One region of the Virgibacillus saliphilus genome, then DNA from elsewhere that is predicted to be linked to it. Evidence: riboswitches for the same ligand, from Rfam matches in the RefSeq annotation. Region 1 holds a riboswitch; the other holds the start of a gene.
The links. Region 1 has a riboswitch for FMN ahead of ribD (bifunctional diaminohydroxyphosphoribosylaminopyrimidine deaminase/5-amino-6-(5-phosphoribosylamino)uracil reductase RibD). Riboswitches for the same ligand answer to the same signal wherever they lie in the genome.
Positions count from the first base shown of each region.

Region 1 (14,976 bases):
TAAACAAAATACCATTAGACGACTTGGCCTCCATGCAACGGTGTTGGCTTTTCGGCATCCAACTACAGGTGAATTATTGCGATTTGAAGCGGATGTTCCGAAATCTTTTTTGGTTAAATCTAGGTGATGTTGAAGTTATTAACCTTGTCTATGATGCATAAACGGCAATACCAATGAACGTCGCATATAGTTTAGAATGGGGGATTAACATGAACGTCAGGATGGAAATAGCCTATCAAACACCCAAAGGGACAGAAACATTCTTCACTTCAGACCAAATGCGAGCGCCAAAAGCATTATTAATCGCGGAGGATATAGAAAGAACCGGTCGCATGAAACGTATACAATTTATCGATAGTAGGGAAACCACATGGAATTTCAAGGAATTAAAAAAACAGATGGAGGAAATAAAAACAGAAATACATAACGTGACGATTTTCTTTGATGGCGGCTTTGATTTGGAAACAAGAAATTCCGGGCTAGGCTTTGCGATCTACTATGAACAGCATGATAAATCATTTCGATTGCGAAAAAATGCATTGGTTGAGGAACTCTATACAAACAATGAAGCAGAATACGCTGCGTTGCATCTTGCATTAAAAGAATTAGAATTGCTTGGCGTCCATCATTTACCCGTTACTTTGATTGGTGATTCTCAAGTTGTCATCAATCAGTTAACAGCGGAATGGCCTTGTTATGAGGAAGAATTAGCAAAATGGGCGGATCGTATTGAGAATACAATTGATCAGTTGGGAAGAACCAACATATGAACTCATTTCTCGAAAAAAGAACCGGGAAGCAGATCACCTCGCTTCCCAGGCGCTACATGAAATTGAAATAGTGAGCACGAAAGAAATTGATCCTGAAAGAGAGTAAACATACTAGGATGAATGGGAAAGGTCATCGACGAACATTTTTCCCCATTAATCCTAGTATGTTTTTTATGGATTTAATTTTTTATATAGTACCTTGCAATAAACAATAGTTAGTTGTATAGTATTAATTAAGGTACTGTTTAATAAACAGTAGTGTAAATGAAATGAGGTGTGATTGATCTTGAACATACAATTCAAAAAAGGTGTATTAGAACTATGTGTTCTGGCACTTTTGGATAAACAAGATCGGTACGGTTATGAACTTGTACAGAAAATTTCTGATCGGATTGCCATATCTGAAGGCTCTGTATATCCGCTACTTCGAAGGCTGAAAACAGAAGAATACTTCACGACATATTTACAGGAATCCAAGGAAGGCCCTTCGCGTAAATATTACAGGTTGACAGATAAAGGAAGGGATTATCTTCAAAAACTAATCAAGGAATGGCAACAATTTTCGATTGGTGTGAATGAATTAATAAAGGAAGGTGTTCGTGGTGAATGAAGAGCAGTTCTTAAAAAAGATGGACGTAGCATTAAAAAAATTACCTGATGCAGAACGACTGGATATGTTAAACGATTTCCGGGAGCATTTTGCCATCGGGAAAGAAGAAGGAAAGACTGAGGAGGAGATTGCCAATAATTTGGGAACGCCTAATCAAATTGCAAAAGAATTATTGGCCACCTATTATTTGGAGAAAGTCGACGACGTTTCCACAACAGGTAATATTCTACGAGCCGTATGGGCCGTCATTGGGTTAGGATTCTTCAATTTAGTCATTGTGCTTGGACCATTTATAGCACTGGTAGTCGTCTTACTTACAGGCTGGGTGTCTGCAGTCGCATTCATTGCCACTCCATTAATGGTTGTCGCTAATTTGGCCATTTATCCGGATTCATTTCAGTACTTTGATTTATTTTTCTCGATCGCACTTGCGGGTCTCGGTTTATTGCTAGCAATTGGAATGGTGTATGCAACTCGTTTTATTTCTACTGGATTTGTGCGTTATTTGAATTACAATGTGAAACTTGTGAAGGGTGGTTTGAAGCATGGGTAATGTGAAAAAAATAATGGTTGTTGCTCTACTGTTAATACTCGTTGGTGTAGTAGGAAGTATTTTTACGTTTAATTTTCATGAACGGACGGCAGTTGCTGAGACGAAACAAGCGAATATAGATAATATAACAGCTATTGATATTCGGCTAGATAATGAAAAAGTAATCATGAAATCCACGGAAGAACCAAATGCAAGAGTGGAGCTTGAAGGAAGTACAGCAAGCGATAATAAAACGGAATTGGCTGTGAAGGAAAATGATAATACATTGTCCATTGAAACCAAGAAACAAAAAGAAAAACTATTCCAGCTTGATTGGGGAGGCCCTATGACACTGACCGTATACCTTCCTGAAAAAGCGTATGAATCGTTACTTGTAGATATAGATAATGGAAGCTTTCAAGCAGATGATCTAACGGTAGAAGCTATTGACGTATCAACAGACAACGGGGAAGTTGCAATGGCTAATATTGCAGCTGGGATGGTTAATGTGACATCTGACAATGGAAAAATAAAATTGGATCATGTAGATGGAGCCATCAACAGCAAGACAGATAACGGAGCAATTTCTCTTGTAACGGAGGGGCTTGATCGAAACCTTGATTTCTATACAGATAACGGGAGTATTACCATTCAGACAGCAGAAGAACCCACAAATGCAGTATTTGATGTGCGCGTAGATAACGGAAAAATTAACATCTTCGGCGATTCGGACTGGGATACTGTAACTGGGAATGGCGATAACGAGATTACATTAGCTACGGATAATGGAGATATTACGGTAGAGAAGTAGCCTTTCAGTCATTAGGAGGGACAATGGGACTGGGACAAAAATGTTTTTAACAAATAAATTCTGAACATACATCGCTTCTAAAAATATACTTCGCGCATCTTAGGGCGGCTGGTGAGCCCCCTTGTGCGCGTCGTGTTGCAAGTGACTTCGTGGGTCAGCACTCCATCGCAAAAAAAGATTGCTACCCGTGGCTTTAGGTGTCTTACCTATGCCTTTCCTCCCGCTGGAGTCTCCGCATATTTCCTACGCTAAGTTTGATAATGTTCGTCTTTTTAAGGAAACACGTTTGTCCCAGTCCCAATCGTTTTTCGCTGTGCTGGGACGAGGGACCTGTCCCTGCTGTCCCCCAACGAAAAGGCTGAATGGTTATGGAGTGATATGCCAATTCTATAATGGAGCTTTTTCCACAACACGCCCATTTCTCCCCTCTGTCGTTTCTGCATATTTGAGAGAGCGAATAATTGCTTCTTCCGTTGCCTCGGTAACAGCTTGAAATAATTGGTTCATTAATGGGTGATCATCACGTACACATGATATGGATTCGATAGCAGCCTTTTTGTTGTGATCATAGGTATTAGCAGTGGAAAACGCGATAGCAATATCGCCACTGCCATTATCCATATGGCTTCCGGTACGCGCAAGTCCAGCTGCGCAACGCTTGGCAAGGCGCTTTAACTGCCGATCGTAAAGCGGGGCATCTGTTGCTATGATTAGCATAATCGATCCATCAGGTGTATCGACATCGCGTTTCTCCCAATTTGCAAATAGTGCTTGCTCTCGTTTTCCAAAGTTACTTAAAACGAGACAACCCACTGTATAGACTTCTCCGTCTGCAGTTACTTCGCGTGATGCTGTTCCGATTCCGCCTTTATAACCAAAACAGATCATTCCTGTACCAGCTCCAACCGCACCTTCTAAGGAAGGTTTATTCGATGAACCTGTAATCGCTTGAACAGCATGCTTGGGCTTAATAGCCTGATGCCGGATAGAATTAAGATAGCTATCATTGCACTCACCGACAACAAGATTGATTGTACTGGTTGCATCGCCAATTTCCTTGTTTTCCTCAATCATGTATTGCAGGGCACCTTGCCACACTGCCCCGACACTAAATGTGTTTGTTAGCATGATTGGGGATTCTAATAGCCCCAGTTCTCCCATTTGAACAAGGCCTGTCGTTTTTCCATAGCCATTGAGGATAGCACTGGCTGCGCGCGTTTTTTGATTGAAAAGATCCCCGCCATGTGGAAGGATGGCGGAGACTCCTGTACAAATGGTAGTTGCATCGTCGACTTTTTCATATAATGTGACATGTCCAACTTTTACGTCCTGCACATCAGTAATGCAATTGGAATTTCCTGTTGGAAGCGGCATCGCTTGAGCTCCTTATTGGATAGTTTGTGATTGATTAATGTTATGTATATTATAACTGCTGATACAATACTGTCAATCGCTGATAAAAGCATCCGAACTGCTGATAAGATATGAGGTTCCACTGATAAAAGCTCCTCAACCGCCGATAAAGTATGCAGTTCCGCTGATAAAACATCGCCACCGTGAATAAATGTCAAACTGTCACCAGTACGTGAGCTCTACCTGTTATTTTGTGTGCTGGGACAAGGAACCTGTCCCCATGTCCCTTGCGTTTTCCAAGAATGCAGTGCTATACTGTAGTAAATGAAATATAAATGTTCCTTCAGGGTCGGGTGAAATTCCCAATCGGCGGTGATGAAATAAAATTCTTAGTCCGCGACCCGCACGGTTATAAAACCAAGCGGTGGATCTGGTGAAACTCCGGAACCGACAGTTACAGTCTGGATGGGAGAAGGAATTTTTTAATCAACGCGTATGTCTCTAATCGAAAAATGCATGGGTTTTCATGATGGTGTCCATGTATTATTGTTAGATATACCTTTTTCTTGTTGTTAAAAATTCTAACCTAGGTCTCTGAAGCGAATTCAGAGGCCTTTTCATCGTGAGGAGAGATAGTTTTGAATGATGAGGATTATATGCGTTATGCACTACAACTTGCTCAAGGAGTATCGGGACAGACAAGTCCGAACCCCCCGGTCGGTGCAGTTGTTGTGAAAGACGGTGCTATTGTTGGAATTGGCGCACATTTAAAAGCAGGGGAAGCTCATGCAGAAGTTCACGCACTTCAAATGGCGGGGGAGAACGCTCAAGGCGCAACGATATATGTCACGCTTGAACCATGTGCCCATTATGGAAGAACTCCACCGTGTGCGGATTTGATTGTTGAAAAAGGAGTAAAACGGGCGGTTATTGCAGTTGCTGATCCAAATGAAAAGGTAGCAGGTCAAGGTATACAAAAGCTTCGCGAAGCTAATGTGAACGTTGATCTCGGTGTGTTGCATAAGGAGGCTGAAGTAGTAAATGCCGTATTTTTCCATTATACCCAAACCAAGACTCCGTTTGTGACCGTAAAAGCTGCTGTCAGCTTGGATGGAAAAACAGCAACCGTAACAGGTGATAGCAAATGGATAACAGGGGAAAAGGCGCGGCATGATGTACATCACTATCGACATAGGCATGACGGGATTTTAATAGGGGTCAACACTGTAATTGCGGATAATCCGAAGCTTACGACAAGACTTTCCCATACGGGCAAAAATCCGGTACGCATCATTTTGGATACCAAGTTAAGAACACCGTTGGACGCCAATATAATTACAGATAATGAAGCCCTTACGTGGATTTTTACCGGGAAGCATGTGACGGAAAAAGAAATGGCCCCATTTTTGAAAAAACCTTGGGTAGATGTTATACAGCTGGAAGAAGAACAGATCGATGTAGATACAGTGTTGGACATTTTGGGGGAACGAAAAATCATGTCAGTCTTAGTAGAAGGTGGAGCTGAGGTTAATGGTTCTTTTTTAAAAAAGCTGCGAATGAATCAGTTGGTTATGTATATGGCCCCAAAGTTAATTGGCGGAATTGATGCACCGACTTCTTTTATGGGGGAAGGATTTAGGCTCATTTCAGAAGTTCCGGAACTAACGATAAAACAGGTCGAGATGATAGGTGAAGATATGAAAGTCACCGCTGAACCGAGAAAGGAAGTATCCGATGTTTACAGGAATAATTGAAGAAGTGGGTATCGTGAAACGCATGGAACATGTATCTGATCAGGCTGTTAAGCTAGAAATTGGATCTGATAACGTTATCGCTGATATAAGTACGGGAGATAGTATAGCAGTAAATGGCATTTGTCTGACTGTTACGGATTTCACTTCGGAACATTTTCAAGTGGATGCGATGCCTGAGACGATTACATCCACTTCCCTAAATGCACTAACGTTAGGATCCAAGGTGAATTTGGAAAGAGCCATGGCAGCAGATGGTAGATTCGGTGGCCATTTTGTTTCCGGTCATGTAGATGATACGGGAAGAATTATTCGAAAGGAAAAGCAGGAGAATGCGGTTTATTATGATATTCAAATTGCGAAAGAACTCACCCCGCTTTTCATTAAAAAAGGGTCGGTAGCGGTGGATGGAATTAGCTTGACTATTTTTCATGTGGAGAAGCATACATTTACGATATCATTAATCCCACATACTGTCTCAGAGACAACATTGGGTGAAAAACGAGAAGGGGATATCGTTAATATCGAATGTGATATGCTCGCTAAATATATACAGCAAATGCTGAAGCAGCAGGACAACCGCGAAATCTAATCAGGAAGTTATTATGTGAAAGAAGGGAAGCTTATGTTTCATACAATTGAAGAAGCTATATCAGATTTACAAGTAGGAAAACCGGTTATCGTTGTAGATGATGAGAATAGGGAAAACGAAGGTGACTTAGTTGCATTATCGCAATATGCAACACCGGAAATGATTAACTTTATGATTACACATGCAAGAGGACTTGTGTGTACACCGATTAAAGCGGATCTGGCTGATAAACTCGGTCTGTCTTTAATGACAAGTCAGGAAACAGATCCATTTGGTACAGCTTTTACCGTATCGATCGATCACAAGGATACGACAACAGGAATTAGTGCTAACGATCGATCTCAAACCATTCAAGCACTCATCCATTCAGATGTAGAGGCAACAGACTTTAAACGTCCAGGACATGTTTTCCCATTAATTGCAAAAGAAGGCGGTGTCTTGAGGCGGCCCGGTCATACGGAAGCTTCTGTAGATTTAGCATCACTAAGCGGTGCATTTCCATCAAGTGTCATTTGCGAAATTATAAAAGATAATGGTGAAATGGCGAGGGTGCCTGAATTAAAGAAAATGGCGGAAGCATTTGATTTGAAAATGGTAACTATTGAAGCATTAATCGATTATCGAAAAAATAAATCAAACCATATTAAGCGAGAAGTAGAAACCATTTTACCGACTGACTTCGGGGCATTTAAAATATTCGGCTATACAGAAGACCAGGGTGATAAAGAACATATTGCGCTAGTAAAAGGAGATATTGATTCTCATTCAGATGAGGCAATTCTGACACGGATTCATTCGGAGTGTCTTACAGGAGATGTTTTTGGATCCCATCGCTGTGATTGTGGTCCGCAGCTCCATCAAGCACTGAAAGAAATGGAAGAAGCTGGACGGGGCGTTCTCATTTATATGCGCCAAGAGGGGCGAGGTATTGGACTGATCAACAAACTCCGTGCCTATAAACTGCAGGATGAAGGCTTTGATACAGTAGAGGCCAATGAACAGCTGGGCTTTGCACCAGACCTGCGAAAATATGATGTTAGTGCACAAATTTTAAAGGATTTGGGAGTAAAAAATATTCACCTTTTAACCAATAACCCGGAAAAAGTAAAAGCGCTGGAATCGTTTGGGATAACGATTCAATCACGTCTACCCATACAAACAAATATGTGGGAAGAAAATGAAAACTACATGAGAACAAAATATGCGAAATTAGGACACTTACTATCATTCCATCACGAATAGGGGGAAAGTGATAATGGGAAAAACATTTGAAGGAAATCTGGTCGGCAGTAATTTGAAAATAGGTGTTGTCGTAGGTAGATTCAATGAATTGATTACTGCTAAATTACTAGATGGCGCCGTTGGGACACTGAAAAGACATGGGTTGACGGATGATAATATAGATGTTGCATGGGTTCCGGGGGCATTTGAGATACCTTTAATTGCCAGGAAAATGGCAAACAATCCAACCTATGATGCAGTGATTACATTAGGAACGGTAATCCGAGGGTCAACGCCGCATTTTGACTATGTATGTAATGAAACTGCAAAAGGCGTATCCCATGCATCTGTTCAATCTGAAAAGCCGGTAATCTTTGGAATTCTTACAACAGAAACAATTGAGCAAGCAGTGGAACGCGCAGGAACGAAGGCTGGAAATAAAGGGGCAGAAGCAGCAGTGTCGGCCATTGAAATGGCAAACCTGATAAAAATCATCGAGGCGTAAAGAAAAGCCGGGAAAGCGACGTTGTTTACCTTTCCTGGCTTTTTCGATGGAAAATCTACTATGAATACGATAAACTAATGGGAAGGCTATTTGAATCGGGGGGAGTTTACCATCAAACTATTAGTTGCACAATGTATTATTATAGCTGTCATTTGGGCAGGGATGGCATTCTTTTTTTCTGATATGAATACAGTGAGTCAAATAATATTTTACATTGTAACGTCTTGGCTTCTGTTCTTAATCGTTGTCACCGTTAGAACGTGGATCAGTAATAAAAAGAAACATAACTAGCTGTTGAATTTAAGCGTGAGGAAGGGTTTATCAAATGCTTACCATTGAAAATTTATATAAATCATATGGGGAAAAGATTTTATTTAATGATATTTCATGTACGATAGGGACGCAGGAGCGTATTGGTCTAATTGGTGTTAATGGCACGGGCAAGTCCAGTTTTTTAAAAGCAATAGCCCACGAAGATACACCTGATAAGGGGACGATTAAACATCCAAAAGATTACCATATTGAATATCTTCCTCAAGATCCGGAACTTGATGGAAGTTTAACGGTTATTGAACAAATTTATTATGGTAATTCTGCCATAATGCAGGTCATGCGTGACTATGAGCGAGCACTTTACAACTTGCAAAATAACCCCAATAATGACGATGTCCAGTCCTATTTGCTTAAAATGCAGCAAAAGATGGACGAGTATGAAGCTTGGGATGCGAACACCGCTGCAAAAACGGTGCTTACGAAGCTAGGAATTACAAGTTTCGATAAAAGGGTTTCGGAGCTTTCTGGCGGGCAGCGAAAGCGTGTGGCAATAGCAAAAGCGCTTATTCAACCAGCGGATCTATTAATATTGGATGAGCCGACCAACCATTTGGATAATGAAACGGTCGAGTGGTTGGAGAAATTCTTGCAAGGATATAAAGGCTCTCTGTTGCTCGTTACCCATGATAGATACTTTTTAAATCGGGTAACCAATAAGATTTTCGAGCTGGACAAGGGGAATTTATATGTCTATGAAGGAAATTATGAAGTATTTTTAGAAAAAAAGGCAGAGCGTGAAGAGCTGGAAGCAAGTAATGAGCAGAAGCATCAAAATACGCTAAGACGCGAAATTGCCTGGTTAAAACGTGGTGTAAAAGCCAGAGGGACAAAACAAAAGGCAAGAATAGACCGCGTTTCTGAAATGAAGAAGACTACTTTTGACACGGAGAAGCAGGATGTTGATTTTCAAGTTGGATCTACACGTTTAGGAAAACAAGTCATTGAGTTGGAAGCTATTGAAAAATCCTATGACAATAAGACGCTGTTGAAGCATTTTAGTCATCTGGTTGTGCCACATGATCGGATCGGAATTGTTGGACCAAATGGTTCCGGGAAAACGACATTACTCCATATAATGGCGGAGCGCATAACCCCTGATCAAGGTGAAGTTAAAATAGGAGAAACAGTTAAAATTGGCTATTATACCCAAGGTGAGGAAGAACTGGACGGAAATATGCGGGTCATTGACTATATTAAAGAGGTTGCTGAAGTTGTTCATACGAAAGATCAATCAGTGGTTACTGCTGAGCAGATGCTGGAGCGATTTTTATTTTCCAGACCGGAACAATGGACGTATATCCGCAGGCTTTCCGGCGGGGAAAAACGACGCTTGTATTTGCTTAAAGTACTAATGGAGGAACCAAATGTTTTATTTTTGGATGAGCCAACAAATGATTTGGATACACAAACACTAAGCGTACTGGAAGATTATTTGGAGCAATTCCCTGGTGTAGTGATTACGGTATCCCACGATCGTTACTTTTTGGATCGGGTAGTGGATCAGTTGCTTGTGTTTACAGGTTATGGTGAAGTAAAGCGTTACTTTGGAAATTATAGTGCATATTTAGAAGAGGTCCAGGAGGTTCCAGAGAAGCAAACAAAGCCTGATAAAGTGGAACAACGACCAAAAAACAGAAGAAAAAGCTCTCCTACCATGAGCAAAAAGAGTGGAACCAGATTGAGGATCAGATCATGGAGCTTGAGGAAAAGATAGAAGCATTACAGCAGGAGATTGCAGAAGCAGGCAGTAATTCAGAAAAGGTTCAGGAATTATTTGCCGAACAGGAGAAGAAAGAAGCGGAACTTGAAGTGAAAATGGAGCGCTGGGAAGAGCTGTCATTGATGGTGGAGGAATTGGCAAACAAATAGGATTTACCTGAATAAGATTGAGGGTATGGATACAAGCTACTATTAATATCTTATTTAGGTGGTATATCCTATGAGTGAAACCCAATTGTATCAACGAATTTATGATTTGAAGGAACAACTTAGTAACGCTTATTCGGAGTACTGGCATCTCTATTCGGGTATGAGTACATGGTTTTTTTGGTTTAACCTAGTAAGTGTTGTGATACCATTTGTTATTCTCTATTTTGCAGTTGATAGGGAGAGGTTATTCGAGATCTCTTTTTTTGGTTATACGGTGCATTTGCTATGGTTAAATGTGGATATTTTTTTAACCGCAGAAAATTATCTCATCCATCCGCATACCATCATCGGATTTATCCCATCTGGGATTACTGTAACGGCCGTTATACTTCCAATAACTTTTATGTTGCTATATCAATATTGTACCAATAAGGGTAAAAATTTTTACCTTTATACTGTAGTGGTTTCCTTTATTTTTGCGTATGGGTTTGGAGGCATATCCACTACTGTTGACTTATTGCGAATGCATAATGGGATGAATTTCTTGTATTTGTCGTTTATCAATATAGCAGTTTCCCTCCTCGCTCTGTGGATGACAAAGCTTTTCCTTAAAATAAAGAAAACGGAAAGAAAAATATAAAATTCTTTTGGATCTTCCATTTCAATTTCCTTCCATATCGATTAAACTAAGGGTAGAAAAAGAAAAATGAGGGATACATCCATGCAGCAAATATATAGCGATATTATACAGTTTCGGGGAAGTCATTATGATTTTGGCTATATGCAGGGAGAATTATTAAAGGATTCTATGATAATAACAAATCGCAGGAAGCAATGGAAGGTTAGAAAGCAACGTTTTTCTATTCATGAAAATGAAGTAAAACAAGCGATTGAAAAGGTTGCACCGGGAATTTGGGAAGAGCTGATTGGTTTACGCGATGGTCTGCAAATGTCGATGGAAGAGGTTTTAAAAGAATTCGGCGGATATCGACTTGACTACGTGAAGAGTGGATGTTCCATTTTTACCGGATCTGATTATATGGTCCGAAATTATGATTTCCATCCAAGAACATATGAAGGACGTTATACGATTTTTCAACCGGATGATCAGGGGTATGCCGTTATTGGGCCTTCTCAGCGGATTACAGGACGAATGGATGGCATGAATGAAAAAGGGCTTGCAATGGGCTATAATTTTATCCATCGAAGAAAACCCGGTGAGGGTTTTATCTGTAATATGATCGGTAGAATGGTCCTGGAGAACTGCGCCACTGCCTCCGAGGCAATCTCGCTCTTGAAGGAAATACCACATCGTCACTCATTTAGTTATATTGTGTTGGATGAAAATGAAGAAACATTTGTTATCGAAGCTACACCCAGAGGGGTGGAAGTACGCACGTCAAATGTTTGTACCAATCATTTCGAAGTATTAAAAGAAGAAAATCGCCATCATTTAGATGATTCTTATAAACGAATGCAAGCAATCAAGCAGCAGCAAGATAAGGTTACGGATGAATACCGTGCATTTCGAATGTTGAATGATACAGATAAAGGCATTTTTTCCGATAAATATAAGCATTGGGCAGGAACTATTCATACATCTGCTTATTTTCCAAAGCAAAAGAAAGCATGGTTTGCCTTAGGTGGTGACCGTAAGCCGGTTATTTTTGATTTTGACAGATGGCTTCGTGGAGAGCGAGTTACAACAAAACGGATCTTAGGGGAAGTTGATACGGATCTGTCATTCGGTCACATGAATGAAGTTGTACGATGATTTGGGATAATTAGAGCTAATTTCTGCTTATTTTAAGGTTTAAAACGTATACGAATAAGGGAAACTGTCTATATAAAGACTCTCTTAGCAGTTATGAGCGTATAGGTATATTCCTTACTGCATAAATCTTATAAAGACATTCGCTAAAGACCGCGTATGCCAAGTTTTTCTAATAAATGTAGTTATAAAATCACAAGGTTATATAGGAGGTAGTTTAATGAAACTTTATCAGGTAAGAAAAGGGCAATTTGTATTTTATAATAATGAACTGCACAAAGTATATTCTGTAAAGCCCGTGTTCAGAAAATCAATTCACTTGTACCGTTTGAAAGATATGCAGCAATTTTTAACAAGAGCCAGTGAAATTGAATTGTATAGACCTCAACATAACGATACATTTATCTTTTATGGAAAAAGGTATACGATTAATAAGGATAAGAAGCCAGAGCCAGGAGACTATATTTTAATTACAAAACCTACGCCGGATTTTCTGGATCATTACTCCCTTAATGAAATTGAGAAAGTAGAAAACGTTGAAGATGGAAATGTGGTCACAACAAAAGATAATGGTGTAAAACATAATGAGTATGTAGTTATGGTTCCTGGAAGGTCAGATGCGAGTCAAGAAATTGCTTATCGTGATAAAAATTTGGTGCCGGAATCACAGCAAATTGAAGATGAATCCATATCTTACTTATCGGAGAAAGATCATACATTAAAACCGGTAGTTGGCGATATCTATATTGATGTCATTAATGAAACAAAAGCAATGATTGTTGCAATGACAGAGGATGAAGTTGTCTTCGGTCATGGGGTGCGAGTTCATGTTGCAGAGCTACTGGATGAAAATAATTTCACGCTTGTGTACCAGTTTGAAGAAGATCTATAAGCAAGGAAATCCCAGCTGACATCGATGGCTGGGATTTTTGATTTAGGCTCTTTTCGTACGTATTGTTGGTTTTAAATCTTCGTTGTTGATATGAACTGCGACGTAGTGAAAGTAACTTTATGAGGAGGTTCTCGTTCTAATGATAGTTGAGCGTAGGGATACCGCTACGGAAACACATTCCGCGCACCTTAGGGGGCTGATGAGCACCTCGTGCTAGCGCACTTCGGCGTCTCATCGTAGCCTTTAGCTCCCGTCGGAGTCTACATGTGTTTCCTCCGCTAGCATTAACTTATTATATATTATTTATGTAATAAAGCAAAACAGTTTTGTGCTGTCACTAGTCCGGGTGAGTGAAGGGCAAGTCGAATCCTGCGGGAACAAATGTCTTTGGTAGGACGAGCATTTACGCGTAGTCCCAGCACGTGTCCGAAGACCCCGCAGAGTGGGTTTCTCAAGGAGGCTGAGACAGTGCCCGCGAAAAGCGACTGCCCGGAACGATCCCGGACGGCGACGAGTATTTCATATTACGTCGCAGTTTACATCTTTTGTGTCAGAAGCAACAGTCTTTTAGAAAACAGCCTTGCTTATTAATCCAACTTTCTACGATTTTGTTCAATCAATCATCGCTGAAGCTTTATAACCGAGAATATTAACCGGATCTTTTGGACTGGAATAGGGAGGGGCATAAGCAAGTTCCAATTCAGGTAGATCCCATACAGTTAGTCTGGCTTTGATGGCTGTTGTCAGCACTGCAAGTCGTTTATCGACTCCATCATATCCGACGATATGCGCTCCGTACAGAGTACCAGTTTTATCATCAAATAAAATTTTTAGCCAGAGCTTATCAGATCCAGGATAGTATCCTGCATGAGAATAAGCTTGTAATGTAGACGCTTTAAACGTATACCCTAACTTTTTCAAGGAGGCACTATTATGCCCTGTTGCACCAACAGTTAGGTTAAACACTTTTAAAATAGCCGATCCGAGTGTCCCTTTATATGGGATATTTCCACCACTTAGGTGATTCGCGATTATAAAAGCTTGTCTGTGCGCGGGCCATGCGAGAGCTGTATGTGTTGGGGTTTGTGTGATTAAATCGTTTGTTTCAACAGCATCGCCCAACGCATAAACGTCCGGATCTATGGTTTGCATAAACTCATTTACAGAAATAGCGCCTGTATTTCCAAGCTTTAAAGAGGCATCCATAGCCAGCTTTGTATTTGGTTTCACTCCTGTTGCCATTAGCGTCATATCTGCCTGCAGGGTGTTTCCACTGGTAAGTTGAATTGTTTTCCCTTCATTGGAATAACCGGCCAACCCGTCGTTTAAAATGAGTTCGATGCCTTGTTTCTTTAGGTGATCTTCAATAATAGCAGCTATATTTTTGTCGACTATTTTCATTACTTGGTCAGATCTGTCAATGATCGTACATTTTAGTCCTAAGGCATGCAGGTTTTCGACCATTTCCAAGCCAATAAAACCAGCGCCAATAATTGCGACGGTCTTTGGTCGGTTAGCTTTTATATAGCTGTGTATTTCATCCATATCCGGGATCGTGTGCATGGTGAATATACATGCCTTGTTTCTACCTTCCACGTCCGGGATAACGGCCGATGCCCCTGGTGCAAGAATTAGTTTATCATAGGTTTCATGGTATATACTTGATTCATCGCTTACCTTAATTTGCTTATTTTGCCGATCAATACTTGTAACTTCAGCTCTTGTTCTTATGGTGGTATCATATTTTTCACGAAATGTAGCTGTAGATGTTAATAAGTCATCTCTACTTTCGACGACTTCCCCAATATAATAAGGCATTCCACAGTTTGAAAAAGAAATATGATCGCCTTTATCAAACATTACTATTTCTGACGCTTTATCATTCCTGCGAATTTGCGCTGCAACAGTTGCCCCTCCACCAACTCCACCGACAATTACAATCTTTTGAGCCATCTGAATCGCTCCT
Region 1 covers NZ_JAGYHC010000001.1:1,288,524-1,303,499, forward strand. Annotated here, with positions in the region: gene KFZ56_RS06330 (RluA family pseudouridine synthase) at 1-127, shown strand, start outside; partial or broken gene KFZ56_RS06335 (reverse transcriptase-like protein) at 210-876, shown strand; gene KFZ56_RS06340 (PadR family transcriptional regulator) at 1,057-1,380, shown strand; gene KFZ56_RS06345 (HAAS signaling domain-containing protein) at 1,373-1,933, shown strand; gene KFZ56_RS06350 (DUF4097 family beta strand repeat-containing protein) at 1,926-2,723, shown strand; gene KFZ56_RS06355 (DmpA family aminopeptidase) at 3,111-4,097, opposite strand; FMN riboswitch at 4,412-4,557, shown strand; gene ribD (bifunctional diaminohydroxyphosphoribosylaminopyrimidine deaminase/5-amino-6-(5-phosphoribosylamino)uracil reductase RibD) at 4,715-5,830, shown strand; gene ribE (riboflavin synthase) at 5,811-6,419, shown strand; gene KFZ56_RS06370 (bifunctional 3,4-dihydroxy-2-butanone-4-phosphate synthase/GTP cyclohydrolase II) at 6,453-7,661, shown strand; gene ribH (6,7-dimethyl-8-ribityllumazine synthase) at 7,675-8,145, shown strand; partial or broken gene KFZ56_RS06380 (ABC-F family ATP-binding cassette domain-containing protein) at 8,471-10,347, shown strand; gene KFZ56_RS06385 (hypothetical protein) at 10,418-10,987, shown strand; gene KFZ56_RS06390 (C45 family autoproteolytic acyltransferase/hydrolase) at 11,069-12,121, shown strand; gene KFZ56_RS06395 (hypothetical protein) at 12,339-13,010, shown strand; gene KFZ56_RS06400 (CoA-disulfide reductase) at 13,623-14,963, opposite strand.

Region 2 (14,976 bases), 1.4 Mb from region 1:
ACTAATGGCTAAAAATAAAACTCGCCAGCCGTTCACCAAATATGTTGGGTTGTTCGACGTGAACAGCATGTCCCGCATTTTCGATGATATCTAAATGACTAGTGCCAAGACAATTATTCATTCGTCTATTGATCGCAAGAAATTTTTCATCATATATGCCGGTAATGAGTAAAACCGGTTTACGGAAATGTTCCATCTCATTCCACCACGAGGATTGAGACCCTGTCCCCATGTAGCGAAGCGATTGTGCGAGACCATGAGCGGATTGAGCTAATCGCTCTTGTCGAACGCTCGCTTGTATATCGAGCGGTAAATGCTTTTGTGTTTGAAACAACGGAATGTTTTCCCAAAAATCAACAAAGGCTGACATACCCTCGTTTTCTATTTTTTGTGCAAGCTGCTCGTCTTTTGCCATCCGCTGATCACGTTCATACTTGGTGTCTAAACCCGGAGAAGCACTTTCCAGCATTAACGATTGGATATACCAGGGGTAAGTTATCGCAAAGGATAAAGCCGTTCTACCACCCATGGAATAACCTGCCAAATGAAATTCTTTAAGTTGTAAATATTGAACGAATGCTGCTAAATCCGCGCAACATTGTTCCATTGTTTTTGGTGATGGCGTTGTCGTTTTACCATGGCCAGGTAAGTCAATCGTAATAATGCGTAGCTCATTTTTCCAGTTTGCGATAAATTCATTCCACGTGGACGTACTTCCGGTGAATCCGTGTAACATGACGAGAGAAGGACCCTTAGGCTTTCCATGTATTTCATACCAATAGGAAGCATCATCAATTGAAAAATACAATCAATCATTCCCCCTTTATAAGGAGTTCCTGCTCAATTGCTTGCCACTTTTCGCGATGCCAATCTGCATTTGCTCGTCGTTCCGTTTGCACCTCAACGACAGATAGACCTTGCTGCCCGTAGCTTGCTGAAAGTGCATGTTTAAGCTCGGACTTATTGGTAACGATCTGGTGACTACCACCATACATCGAAACCGCTTGTCCCAACTCGATATCTACAGGCGTGCCGAATAAAGCTTCAAAATGCTTTGGATCATTTGCTTGACCTAAGAAGGAAAAAATGCCTCCCCCATTATTGTTGATTAACAAAATGGTAAGATTTAACTTGTAATGTTTTGCTGCCAATAAGCCGTTCATATCATGAAAAAATGATAGGTCGCCGAGCAGTAAAGTTGTCGGTCTACCCGGAGTAGCTGCACCTAGTCCGCTTGAGACCATGCCGTCAATCCCGTTCGCACCACGATTGGCAAGTATAGAAATACGCTTTTCTGTTGTCATGAAAAAGGTATCCACATCTCTAACTGCCATGCTGTTTCCAACATACAGGTTGCTATTATCAGGAATAACTTCCATCAGCCCGCTTACAGCTTCTCCTTCGGTGATTTGTGTTTCCACCCCGGAAAGCAAATGTCTCTTCGCCACATTATTCATTTCTTGCCATGTTTTCAACCATTCATTATGAACATGACTCGTTGTCGATTTCGAAATAAGCTCTTCACAAAGCAACATGGGATCCGCGAAAATAAATTCACTTGCATTACCAGTAGGTTCCCGGTATCCTGCATGATTTTCCACAATAAATTGCATTGCGTCCTTATGCTCTTTCGCGTAGAACAGATAGGCTTTCGAAACAGGCATGGCACCAAAACGAAGTATAAAGTCCGGTTTTAGAGATTCGCGAATTACTTCACTTCTTAGTATGGCGTCATAACCTTCGATGACATGCGTCTTATCATGATCTCCTGCTCTAAGCTGAGACAGAGGGTCTGCAAGAATAGGCAATCCCCATGCTGCTGCAAGCTTCGTAATAACTGCTGCAAGAGCTTCATCTACCTGTGGACCACAAACGATAAGGCCCTTATGCTTGTTTCGCCAATGATCCAGAATTTGATTTGTATGTTTCTCTGGCAATCGCTTCTCACCAACAAATGTTGGATGATGGGATCGCTCGCTCTGAACGCCCCAAACATTTTCCAGTGAAAAATCCGTATGAAGTGGTTCTCGAAATGGAAAATTTAAATGGACGGGTCCGTGATTGCCTTCCCATGCCTCATAAACAGCACGCGCTGCTTTACTCCTTACATAACCTAGCATAGTAGGCGTGGCCTCAGGCAGTGCCATTTCATGAAACCACTTCACATAGTCCCCGTATAACTTTATCTGTTCAATGGCTTGTGGGGCACCGACATCACGTAGTTCATGTGGACGATCTGCAGTGAGAACGATTAGTGGTACCCTGCTATAATGCGCCTCAACAATGGCAGGAAAATAATTAGCAGCTGCTGTGCCGGAAGTACATACAAGTGCTACCGGACGTTTTGTTGCTTTGGCAATGCCAAGTGCAAAGAAGGCCGCAGATCGTTCATCAAGAATGATCCACGACTTTATCTGTTCATGTTCGGCAATTGTTAATGCAAGTGGTGTCGATCTCGACCCTGGTGAAATAACTGCATCTGTTATTCCACTTTTGGTAAGTTCATCAATAAAATTAGCTGTATAGCGTGTTAAAACTTCTATATGATCCATTAGTATTCTCCTAGAACAGAAAGCATTGGTTGAAATTTAATCATGGTTTCCTCATATTCTGCTTCCGGCTTGGAATCTTTAACAATCCCCCTCCGGCAAATAAAGAGGCTTCATCTCCTTGTATAAGTCCGGAGCGGATCGCAACAGCAAATTCGCCATTTTGATTACTATCCAGCCATCCAATAGGGGCCCCGTACCAGCCCCGGTCCAACAACTCATGGTTCCGGATAAATGCAAGCGACTCCTCACGCGGTGTACCACCAAGCGCAGGTGTTGGATGGAGCTGTTTAATAATATCAAAGATGCTATATCCGTTTTTCAAGTGCGCTGTTACCGGTGTATATAAATGCTGTAAATTCTGAAGCGGATAAATAACTGGTGCTTCTGGTATATCAACTTTCGTGCAATAATTAGCCATAGCCTGTTTGATCATTTGAACGACAAAATTATGTTCCTGACGATTTTTCACGTCATGAAGCAATTCCTGGCTAATTTTCACATCTTCCTCTTTTGTTTCCCCTCTTGGTGCAGTACCAGCTAAACATGTCGATAAAAGGGCATCTCCTTCAAGTTTCACTAATCGCTCCGGGCTTGCACCAACGAAACAGTCCTCTCCCTTTTCAAAAGCAAAAATATAACTGTTAGCTTGTTTAGCCATTAATTTTTCTAAAATGGTTGCAATGTCGGCTTTTTTATTAAATTTCAAACGCATCTCGCGTGCGAGGACGATTTTATCTGCTTTATTTGCTCGAATTTGTTCTCTCGCCTGTCGAACTGTTTCTTTCCATTTATCTGGTTCGATGTCTATTTTTTCTTCGATTGTTACATGGTCAGAAGGATTAGCAATATGCCTAAAAAGATTGGCTTCCATTTGATTTATTTCCGCTGCCATCTGAACGGGATGATCCTCCCTAGTTACTTTCACATTTATGGTAAAATAATAGTTATTATTATTTTTCGTTAACATAAATTCCGGCACGATAAATTGGCTAGGGCTAAACTTTTTCCATAAAGTTGTTTGATCTTTTTTCGGATCAAATGCCATACCTCCCAGTGCCGTAATTCCAGTGCCAGCTTCCTTATATGGATTGTAAATGATTGCGTTAGCTAATATACGGTTCCATAATGCTTCCGTTTCTTCAAAACGGGCCTCAGCCTTTGTCGCCATTTCATATGCCTTCCCAATTCCAACAACAAAAAAGTCATCTTTCGTACTTGCCCAGAAAATACGATTTTTATGAAGTTCCTTAGCCCCTTCAAAAAAATGGAGGGGAGTCGTCTCTGTTATTTTTTTGGTTATACTGACAAGTTGAAAATCTTCATCAGGTTGCATGTCTTGCATTGCTTTATTTATTAATTCTTCTATTGGTTTTTCCTTTGTTTCAATCATCTGATAAACCTCCGTTAAACTTACGATGGCAAACTTTATTTCTATTTTATTCTCTTTTTATTTGTTTCTCAAGGAAAGGGACTGTTTTTTTCGCATTCCGACAATTGACACGTTTAAACTATTTCCTTATATTAATGATATTGATATATTTCAGGGGGAAGCATCTAATGCAATCAACAGATAAAATAAATGTAAAGCAGGCTTTAAATGAAAAAGAAGGATTTCAAATTTGGTGGCGTCTTATGCGCCCACATACATTAACAGCCTCATTTGTACCAGTTTTTGTGGGTTCCATGTTTGCTTTTACAGAGGGTTCTATCAATATAATCGTCTTTCTTGCGATGTTAATAGCATCCATGCTCATCCAAGCTGCAACAAATATGTTTAATGAATATTATGATTTTGTTCGCGGTCTGGATACGGAGGAATCCGTTGGCATCGGTGGTACAATTGTACGAGATGGTATCAAACCGAAAAAAATATTAAATCTAGCCTTTACTTTCTTCGGTATCGCGATTTTACTTGGCATATATATATGCATCGCATCCAGCTGGTGGATTGCGGCCATTGGTTTAGTATGTATGATAATCGGTTATTTATATACTGGGGGCCTTACCCAATTGCATATACACCATTTGGTGAACTATTTTCCGGGTTCCTGATGGGAACTGTCATTATAGGGATTAGTTATTTTGTCCAAACACAAACAATAACTGCAAATGTTATCTGGGTATCCATTCCGGTAGCCATCTTCATTGGAAGTATTATGTTATCAAATAACATTCGGGATTTGGATGGTGACAAGGAAAACGGTCGTAAAACAATCGCCATTTTACTTGGCAGGAAAAACGCCGTTACCTTCCTGGCAGCATTATTTATCACGTCTTATGGTCTAACAGCTGTTTACATTATAACAGGAATACTACCATTATGGTCGATTGTCACATGTATTAGTATTAAAAAAGCAGTAGAGGTTATTAAAAAATTCCGCGGCAAGACGACTCCAATTGAAATGATGCCTGCAATGGCCGCCACAGGGAAAACAAATACATTCTATGGCTTTTTACTTGGGCTATCTTTATTCATTAGTGCGTTTGTGTAAAAAGGAGTTATTATAATGGCAATAGAAAATACGCTCATCGAAGCGCTTGGGATTGAAGTAGTATCATTAGATAAAAATTTAGTTGTCTTGACCATGCCTGTTGATAAACGAACCCATCAACCAGCAGGCTTTTTACATGGTGGAGCGAGTGCAGCACTTGCAGAAACCGCCGCCAGTATCGGTGCAACTGCACATATCGACACGCAAGAATCAAGTGTATTCGGCATGGAAATTAACGCGAATCATATAAAAAGCAAACGTAACGGCATGGTAACAGCTAAGGCAAGTCCTCTTCATATAGGAAAAACAACAATGGTTTGGGAGATAAAAATAGTGGATGAACAGGAAAATCTTATATCTGTATCAAGATGTACAATCAGAGTCGTTCCAAAACGGAAATAAAGAAAGGTGATTCAAATGGCCAAACATGAGGAACTGACAGATGAAAAGATAACCTATTTCAAAAGGCGCCTGCAAAAATGGAGAGAAGAAAATGAAGAAGAGATTGAGTCAAATCAAGGAACCAGCCCAAACGATGAGACACAAGAACTAGCGGACTATGATAACCACCCAGGTGATATAGGAACAGAACAATTTGAACAGGAGCGTGATGCCGGAATTAACCTTATTCGAGAAGATCGTCTTCAGGATATCGATGATGCCTTGGAACGCATTGAAAACGGCACGTATGGCCTAAGTGAAAAATCAGGTAAACCGATACCACTGGAACGATTAGAAGCCCGTCCGGAAGCACGAAATTTAGTTGAGGAAGAAGAAGAATAAAGTCCGCCCTCTTTTTACAAGAGGGCGGACTTTATACAATAGACAAGTTTTCAATCGACTAAAGGAACCATTCTGGTTTGATTTCTCCCGATTTGATATGGGGCTCTCCCATTTAAGCCGTGGGCTCTCCCGATTTGATGTGAGGCTCTCCTATTTAAGGCGTGTGCTCTCCCGATTTGATATGGGTACCGTTCTGACTACTTTTTGCTAGCTTTCACTCGCTAAGCCCTCATCCAAAAATAAAGCCAACCCAAAACGGATTAGCTTTATTCTATCTTATATTATCTTTGCTTGCTGCTGTTCTATCCAACTTCGCATTTTCACAAATAGAGGAACAAACAGTAACCCTACAACAATCCCTTTAACAATATTAAATGGCAGTACACCTGCAATGACGGAAACCCATTTCACCTGTTCTGTCATATCCCAGCCCATGAACCATGCATATGCTGGTAAAACAAAAAAGTAATTTAATACGCTCATCCCGACAGCCATAATAACCGTTCCTGTTACCAATCCGGACACAATACTTTTTACCCCTTTGAATTTATGGTATAACAAGGAAACAGGTACAACAAACATAAGTCCTGCTAAGAAATTTGCAGCTACCCTATCGGATCACCCGCTCCGGAAACAAGAAAATAAAGAATATTTTTGATAGCTACGACAATAATTCCCGCAACAGGTGAAAATATAAGTGCTGCAATCAATGCTGGTACCTCACTAAAATCAATTTTTAAGTAAGCAGGTAAAAATGGCAAAGGGAAATTCAAGAAAAATAGTACCAGCGAAATAGTTCCAAGTAATGCTAGAATGATAAGTCTTAAAAGCTTTGATGATTGTATATTCTTTGTTTGCATCATCATTCTCCTCCTTCATCTTTAATCGATTCCTATCTCGTTCGATGAAGGATGAACCTTTCTCCTATTTTACAAAATACATATAAAAACCCTAAAGCCTAATGGGGCTTTAGGGTAATAGATTATTCATAGGAAAATTAAAGCACATAATGTACTATAATTGGCTCGACATCTTCTCCCATCCAGACTATACTGTCGGTCCCGGAGTTTCACCAGGTCAACCACATTGCAATATGCGTTGTGGGTCACGGACTTAGAGCACTTACAAGCTCCTTACCGTCGGTCGGGAATTTCACCCTGCCCCGAAGATATGGAATCGATTATTTATTTTATTATTACTTTGTATTATACATCATTTCGCCACATTTGCAAGTAATTTATTTCAAATTAAAAGAAAGGACTTATTGTCAGTCTTGCCGCCTTTAAATCTCCTCCGTTGATGACACTGCGACGTATCTAAGTATGCTTGTTAACCCACCGCTACGGCGTTGCGATTATGGCACACTACGTCGCAATTTCTATTTTTTGTGTCAAAAACAACATGCTATTTAAAAATAATCAAAAGGAAAAGGTGCAGAAGTGATCACTTCTACACCTTTAAACGAGATATGATCTAAATTATTAGCTATAAGCGATTAAATCATTACTCTGCATTAATAAATAAATTACCTTCTGCCTGTTGGCGTGTTTCGTTACCAAAGTCATCCACAATTTTCACCTCAATAACAGCACCTTCAGCCTCTATATTTGTTCCTGTCCACCATCCTTCATAATGGCCTTCTGACGTTTCCATCATCGGAAGCTCTGTCGCGTTGGCAACACTGTTTCGTTCATTTGTTAGCGGCATATGGATAAAGAATGTGGCTCTTTGCCCTGGCTCACTATCAAATTCGATATGCACACTTTCACCAGCATTGATATATACATCTTCCGTTGGTGTCAGATTAGCTATATCAGGTGCAGTGAAGTCCACTTCAAGACTAACCGACTCTGTTTGACTATTTCCAGCTAAATCCGCTGCAACAACTTCGATTTCATTTTCTCCGTTATCCAGCAAAATTCGCTTGGAATACGTACCATCTGAAACATCTGCCTCTTGGCCGTTTACTTCCACATAATCAAGGTTAGAATCTGATACAGTTCCTTCAACCGTCACTGTTTCTTGATTCGATTTTTCCCCATCTTGTGGATTATCGATGGTTAATTCAGGTTCTTCAGTATCCAGCGTTACGGTAACAGGATCAGATTCTCCTATAGAAGTCCCATCAATGACAGATACTGCTGTAAGTTCATTTTCACCTTCTGTTAAATCGGCTGGTATCGAAAACTCCCCATCATCTCCAATTTCTTGCGTACCAACTTCTTCCCCATTATTCATCAATTGAACAGTGGTTGTAGGTGAAGCGGTACCCTCTACGCTAAGATCTGCTTCATTTGTAATAAGATCTTCTGCTGGTGTGGTAATAACAGGTTCCTCTGCCTCGTAGCTGACACGAGCACGGATCATATAGTTTCCTTCTATAGCAGGGGACGGTGACCATGCTCCATCAACGAATTGATAGCTACGCTCAGCATTTGGACTATTTTCATCTGTTGCCATCCCTGGAGCTTCTGTATTGGCTTGTGTTTGAATATATACCATATAGAAATCTCCATCCACTGTAATTCCATGCTCGGATAAGTCAACGACTGTCCATTCATCCGCATCACGTACCGCTTCTGCTTCAATTGGACCAGCGATTTTCTCACCAGGATCTCCATTAGGACCCGACGCGTCCCATACTTCTACCGCAAATTCCGTTCCACCAGGAACCGGGAACTCTTCATCCCAGAATTTAAATACACCATCGGTTACGACAGCAGATTCTTCATCCTCTGGCAAGGACATTTTCACTGCCCAGCCATTTCCTGCATCGTAGAAAGCGCGCGCATTTTCGGGCGTACCGTCATCATACCCGATTTCGCCACCTGGAACCGTGTAAAATGGTTCAAGTGCTACATCTGCTTCCGCGTCTTCTTCTAGGTTAACTTCCATCTCTGTTGCATGATAACCACTTGCTATTACACGTAATGTGTACGTTCCTTCGTATGCAGATAGATCATAATTACCGTCTGCATCTGTTTCTACAGGGGCAATGTTTGCGTCTTCGGCAAGTAGAACAGTAGCACCCTCTATTGGTTCACCTGTTGCTTCATCTGTAACTGTTCCACTTACGGTATACTGATCAATTTCATCTAATGTGAAATTCGTTTCCGTCGTTTCATCATTCTCGATTGTTACGGTCTGTTCATCCGAATGAAATCCATAAGCTTCAGCTTTCACTGTAAATTCTCCTGCACCATGAAGCAAAGAATAGGTGCCATCAGCCGGATCTGTATTTACAGATCGACCGGTTTCAAGCACACTAACCTGTGCACCTATAGGCAGAACAGCCGGATTAACGACTTCTTCCTCAATCGGAGGGTTTTCATTAGGCGTTACCGGCACAATATCCGCTGGATTCACTTTCTCTTTCAAAGCTGCTTTATCATCGCTTTTTTCTACTCCAAGCTCATTGTTTGCCGTGGTTAATGCGTTCACAGTTAGACGATCATTTAACAACCCAACAGTCTTACTATTATCAGAAGCGACCTCCAATGATACAGTATCGCTTTCCGGTGCATCAGATAGCGCTACATCATCAATATACCAACCATCTTTAGTGACACTAAGATCAGAAGTAAGATTGAAACCAATATATATTCTTTCACCACTATAGTCAGATAAATCTACTTCTGCACTTTCCCATCCATCTGTTAGACCTTGCATTCTAGTAAGCTGTGTCCATTCCTCTTGATCTGTTGATACAAAAACATGACCAAAATCATATGCGCCACCTGTTTCATAGGCTTCCAAATCATGCCATTGTTCAAACTGCAAGTAAGTATCCCCTTCTGGCAGATCAATAGGCGGCATCATAAGTGTTGCATTGGCATTATTATCATATTCACCATCCAGATTAGTTGCATACACATTATCACCGGATGCAGCTTCCCCAGGTCCGGATGTTGGCTCACCCCATTCCCAGTTGTTGTTTTCACCAAATGAAGTCCAACCAGCCGGACTAGATTCAAAGTCTTCGAAATATCCTGTTGTAATACCTTGTTCAACGACCACATTGTACTCATCGCTCGTTACTTCATTATCTCCGAAGTCCTTCACTGTCCAGTAATATGTCAAAGAATCTCCTTCGATGTCTTCCCCAGGAATAGTCGCAATATACTCGCCATCTGTAAAATCACCAGAGGTTCGAGAGGCTTCTACCGTTTGCCAATCATCATCATTGTCCTGATAGCTTAATGCCACAGTAGCGACACTGACGTTATCACTAGCCTGAATGGTTAAATCCATATCCATACCAGCGTACGTTTCTGCTGGAGCTTCATGTTCAAAAGTCGGTGCTTCGGTATCGTCACCTTCTTTTGTAACTTGTCCTTCCAATGTTCCAAGTCCATCTACAAGCGATGCTACCGCATCATGGGCATTAACTAATCCATATCCGTATCCATTATTTGGAGCGTCCGGATATTCGTCATCCGTCAATACATTAGCAGTAGAGGTTAAAATTTCTTCCATCTCATCAATAGATAAACTCGCATCCACATCTTTTAACAGTGCTGCTACACCAGCTACAGAAGGCCCGGCCATGGATGTTCCATTCCAGCCACCTTCATATCCGCCTCCAGGTACAGTAGACCGAATATTGACACCAGGAGCAGATATATCGGGTTTCACTTCATCATATGGGGAAGGCCCACGTAATGAAAAATCTGCAACCACGTCATCGATGTCTGTTGCTCCAGTAGCAAATGATTCCGGATAATTTGCCGGGACTGCTATTGACTCAGGTCCCCCTGGATTGGTAAGTGTTGTATTTCCAGCCGAAAATTCCGGAAAGATATCCGCTGCTCTCCAGTTCTGAACAACGTCACGATACCACTCATCAAGACCGGGACCGCCGCCCCATGAGTTATTAACGACATCTGGAGCCATATCCACATCCGTATTCCCTTCTGCATCCATTGGTGCTAAAATCCATTCTGCAGCTGCTAATAAATCTGCATCAGCTGCTGTTCCATCTTCTCCAAATGCCTTAACAGAAATCCACTGAGCACTTGGAGCTACACCGACTTGATTCGATCCGTCCGGTTCACTTCCTACCATCGTTCCTGTCACATGTGTACCATGACCTTGGGGATCATAAGGTTCACTTTCTCCATCTGCAGGATCATACCAGTTAAAATCATGATCGACTTCATCCGTCTGCGCGTCGTAACCACGATATTTTTCCTTCAATGCAGGATGATCCCACTCGGCACCTGTATCGATACTTGCTACAACCGTCCCTGAACCATCAGCACCCATGTCCCAGGCTTGTGGAGCACCTACACGTTCCACGTTCCACTCCACATTTGCAATTTCGGATTCAGGTGTTTCCGCGTCTTCTGTGACTGTTGTAAACAATTCACGCGTTTCGTTCGGTAAAATTTTTTCAACTTCCGCAAAGGCAGCGACTTTTTCTGCAACTTCTTGTGTAGCCGTTACCGCCATACCATTAACGATATAATAGGATTTGATATCTTCCACATTCCCATTTTCAACTTCTTGTTCCAGGTATTGTTTTACTTGTTGCTGTGAGGTTATGGAAGTTGATTTTAATTCAGATACAACAGCCGATCGCTGTATATGTTCTTGTTTTTGCGCCGATAGATTTGCTTGATTCGCATTTAATTTCGCATCTTCAGCTATTTTCGCTGTATCCGCCTTCTCATTAAATTTAATTAAAAATGTTGCTTTATCGTTTTCATTAAACTCCTCCTGAAGACGATCAGTCACCTTTGCTTGTGCTACCTTTTGAGAATCATTTACAGATTGATGTAACTTATCGTTTGTTTCCGCATGTGCCATTCCTGGTGCTATTAAAGAAAAAGTCATTAGAAACGATGCTGCAATACGAAACGCTTTAACTTGACCTTTTTTCTTTTGCCTCAAAAGCTTGTCCTCCTCTCAATTTAAAAAAGCCATCTTTTGAACATGTTACAAATCCTACCCCCCTTTGCTGAAAAACTTAGTGTTATTTAACGGCTGTTCATGGTGATGTTTGTAGAATCTGAGTTGTTGATGTGAGTATAATAGATTTCAGGAAGAAATGGTGTCGTAATTTGTCGATTTTCAATTGAATTTTCAAAATTGATAGATTAGTATTATTTTTTATAAATTTACTTCATGGGTTAAAGGCCCGATTCGTAACGTTTATTTTTACAAATCATTGGTGTAGAAGTGTTCTATAACTCAAACATCGTAATATAATTCCCCTACGTTACAAAAAATGAATAAATAGACCTGCTAAAATAACAATTATTACAAAAATTTTTCATATAAGTGGAAATTCTATTCCATATGACCTAGGTAAAATTACAATGCAAGATTCAATTATCGATAATTTGAAATAGTATACGAATTACTCCATCCTTAAGTCCTACTAGCTGTAATAATGACATCTCCTTGTAAAATAAAAAAGAGCTTCATACCTGACTTGACTAGCGTCCCGGCATAAAGCTCTATTTTCTGTTTCGAATTAATCTTCCAATGGATTCAAACTCTCTTCTCCTGTCAATGTTGAAATCATTGTTACCAGCAATTCTATTTCTTCATCAATATCCTTCAGACTCACTGTCTCTACAGGTGAGTGCATATAGCGCAGTGGTAAAGATACCAGGGATATCGGGACACCCGGACCAGTTAAACGCATCCGATCTGCATCTGTTCCTGTTGCCCTTGGAGTTAGTTCATACTGGATATTCATGTTTAATTTTTGCGCCACATTCTCAAACAGTTTATTGATTTTTCTATTAATCGGTGCGCCTTTAGCTAAAACCGGGCCACTTTCGAGGCGAATATCACCATGTTTGTTTTTATTAACACCCGGATAATCTGTTGCAAATGTGACATCAACTGCAATAGCCATAGTAGGTTCAACACCTGCAGCAGCAAAATAGGCTCCACCCATGTTTGTCTCTTCATTAACCGTACTCGCGGCATAAACACCAACACTACAGCCTTTTTCTGCCAACCGCTTGAACACTTCTGCTACGATAAACGCTCCTGTTCGATTATCCAATGCACGCCCGGACATGTACCGATCCATCAGGATTTCAGGTTCTGTCTTATACACGCCAAGGTCGCCAATTTGAACATGTTCCTCTGCTTCCTTTTTTGTTTTATACCCGCAATCGATAAATAAATCCTCCAGATTAAAGTCATCTTTTAAGCCGCCATGATGCTGTGCATTCACACCAATGACTCCTATAACGGTCCGGTTATAGCCGAGCACCGTTACTTTCATACCGACCGCAGCCTTTGGATTAATACCGCCCATCTTATCAAAATGCAGAAATCCGTTTTCATCAATACGGTTGATCACAAGTCCAATTTCATCACTATGTCCTGCCAGTAATACTTTAAAGGGTGCTTCCGGATTCAATACCCCAATAACATTCCCGGCATTATCTGTTCTTATTTCATCCGCGAAACCTTTTACATGATTCATCCATTTCTTTTGGATTTCCATTTCGTTACTTGACGGTGATGGCGTCTGCAAGAGCTCTACTAAGAAATCCTTATTTATTTGTGACATGCTATTCCTCCTTTATCATTCAATCATAGCAAATTTTTGTACAAAGAGCATATTAATTTACGGTTATCACACATCTAGGTAAAATAAACTATAACAATGTGAAAAGGGGCGGTTAACCATGAACTTAAATCAATGGTATGAAAAAGCAATGACACCTGATACATATATTGAATCCATGAAAGAACATAAGGAAAATCTTTTGCATATTTACGATCATTTTACCTTACCAGACGATGAAGCTTTTTTTCAGGAAATAAAGCGTAAAAATCTCCGTGCTATTGTTTTAACAGAGGATTGGTGTGGGGATGCGATGATGAATATTCCGATTTTGCTGCGTATAGCAGAAAAGACGGATATAGAAGTCAGGATGCTGCTTCGGGATCAAAACCTGGAACTAATGGATCAATACTTAACAAATGGAAAAGCACGTTCCATCCCTATTTTCATATTTATAGATGAAGACGGGAACGAAGTGGCAAAATGGGGCCCTCGTTCTAATAAGGTCCAGCAATTTAGCGACGAAGCCCGACAGTCACTTCCTGACAAAGACGCAGATGATTACAAGGAAAAGATGAAAGAAGTGCTTGTATTTATGACAAAATCATTCCGTGACAATACAGATTTCTGGAATGATGTGTATACCAGTATGAAAGAAACTTTATTAGAAAATTAGGAGTTCCTTTCGTTGCACGTACACAAGCAAGGACGCTTTTATACTTGAACTTACCTGAAAATAGCTAAATTCCGCAGAGAGACTGAGGCATATTGCATCAGCCTCTTTTTGTATAGCCTGATAAACCTTTTGTCCATACTAATGAGACATAAGGAGATGAACGGAATGAGTATAAAATTAATTAAAAATATCTATTACCGGCTTCCTATCATAATCAGGCTATTAATCACGATTCTACTATTGATGGTTATCTTTGGCTTTATTATCTACCTTGTAGAGCCTAAACAGTTTCCAACTATCTTCGACGGCATATGGTGGGCCTTTGTAACAGCTGCTACAGTAGGTTATGGGGATTATATTCCCCTAACTACTCCAGGTAAAATGGTCGCTATCCTGTTAATCTTAACAGGTGGAGGATTAATCGCTTTTTATATCACTACCTTTGCTTCCGTTTCAATTAAGCATGAACGAGATTTGGAAAGCGGAAAAATTGTTTTTAAAAGCAGTGGTCATCTTATCTTTATCGGTTGGAATGAACGAACAAGACAATTACTTGATATCACGATAGACAACGACCCAGATGTTCGTATCGTTCTCATTGACCGTTCACTGGATCATTTAGCATTCCAACATTATCCTGTCCATTTCATTCACGGGGATCCTACAGAAGATGGGACGTTAAAGCAAGCAAATATCACACAGGCAAAATGTGTCATAATAACTGCTGACATCAATAAAAATGAACGCCAATCAGATAACAACACGATATTAACCACTGTTGCTATTCGAGGGAACAACAAAGACATCCCGATCATCGCTGAAATATTATCAAAAATACAGATTGAAAATGCCTTGCGTGCGGGAGCATCTACGATTATTAAAACCAATGATTTCATGAGTGCATTGTTTTATCATGAACTTTCAAGTACAGAGAATGCA
Region 2 covers NZ_JAGYHC010000001.1:2,682,964-2,697,939, forward strand. Annotated here, with positions in the region: gene menH (2-succinyl-6-hydroxy-2,4-cyclohexadiene-1-carboxylate synthase) at 2-808, opposite strand; gene menD (2-succinyl-5-enolpyruvyl-6-hydroxy-3-cyclohexene-1-carboxylic-acid synthase) at 813-2,552, opposite strand; partial or broken gene KFZ56_RS13025 (isochorismate synthase) at 2,552-3,942, opposite strand; partial or broken gene KFZ56_RS13030 (1,4-dihydroxy-2-naphthoate polyprenyltransferase) at 4,110-5,044, shown strand; gene KFZ56_RS13035 (hotdog fold thioesterase) at 5,060-5,446, shown strand; gene KFZ56_RS13040 (TraR/DksA C4-type zinc finger protein) at 5,462-5,827, shown strand; partial or broken gene KFZ56_RS13045 (ECF transporter S component) at 6,104-6,687, opposite strand; FMN riboswitch at 6,854-7,001, opposite strand; gene KFZ56_RS13050 (S8 family peptidase) at 7,331-11,719, opposite strand; gene KFZ56_RS13055 (M20/M25/M40 family metallo-hydrolase) at 12,306-13,364, opposite strand; gene KFZ56_RS13060 (thioredoxin family protein) at 13,483-14,037, shown strand; gene KFZ56_RS13065 (potassium channel family protein) at 14,203-14,976, shown strand, end outside.
Region 2: linked by a shared signal. The riboswitch ahead of KFZ56_RS13045 (ECF transporter S component) and the one ahead of ribD (bifunctional diaminohydroxyphosphoribosylaminopyrimidine deaminase/5-amino-6-(5-phosphoribosylamino)uracil reductase RibD) in region 1 are both predicted to bind FMN.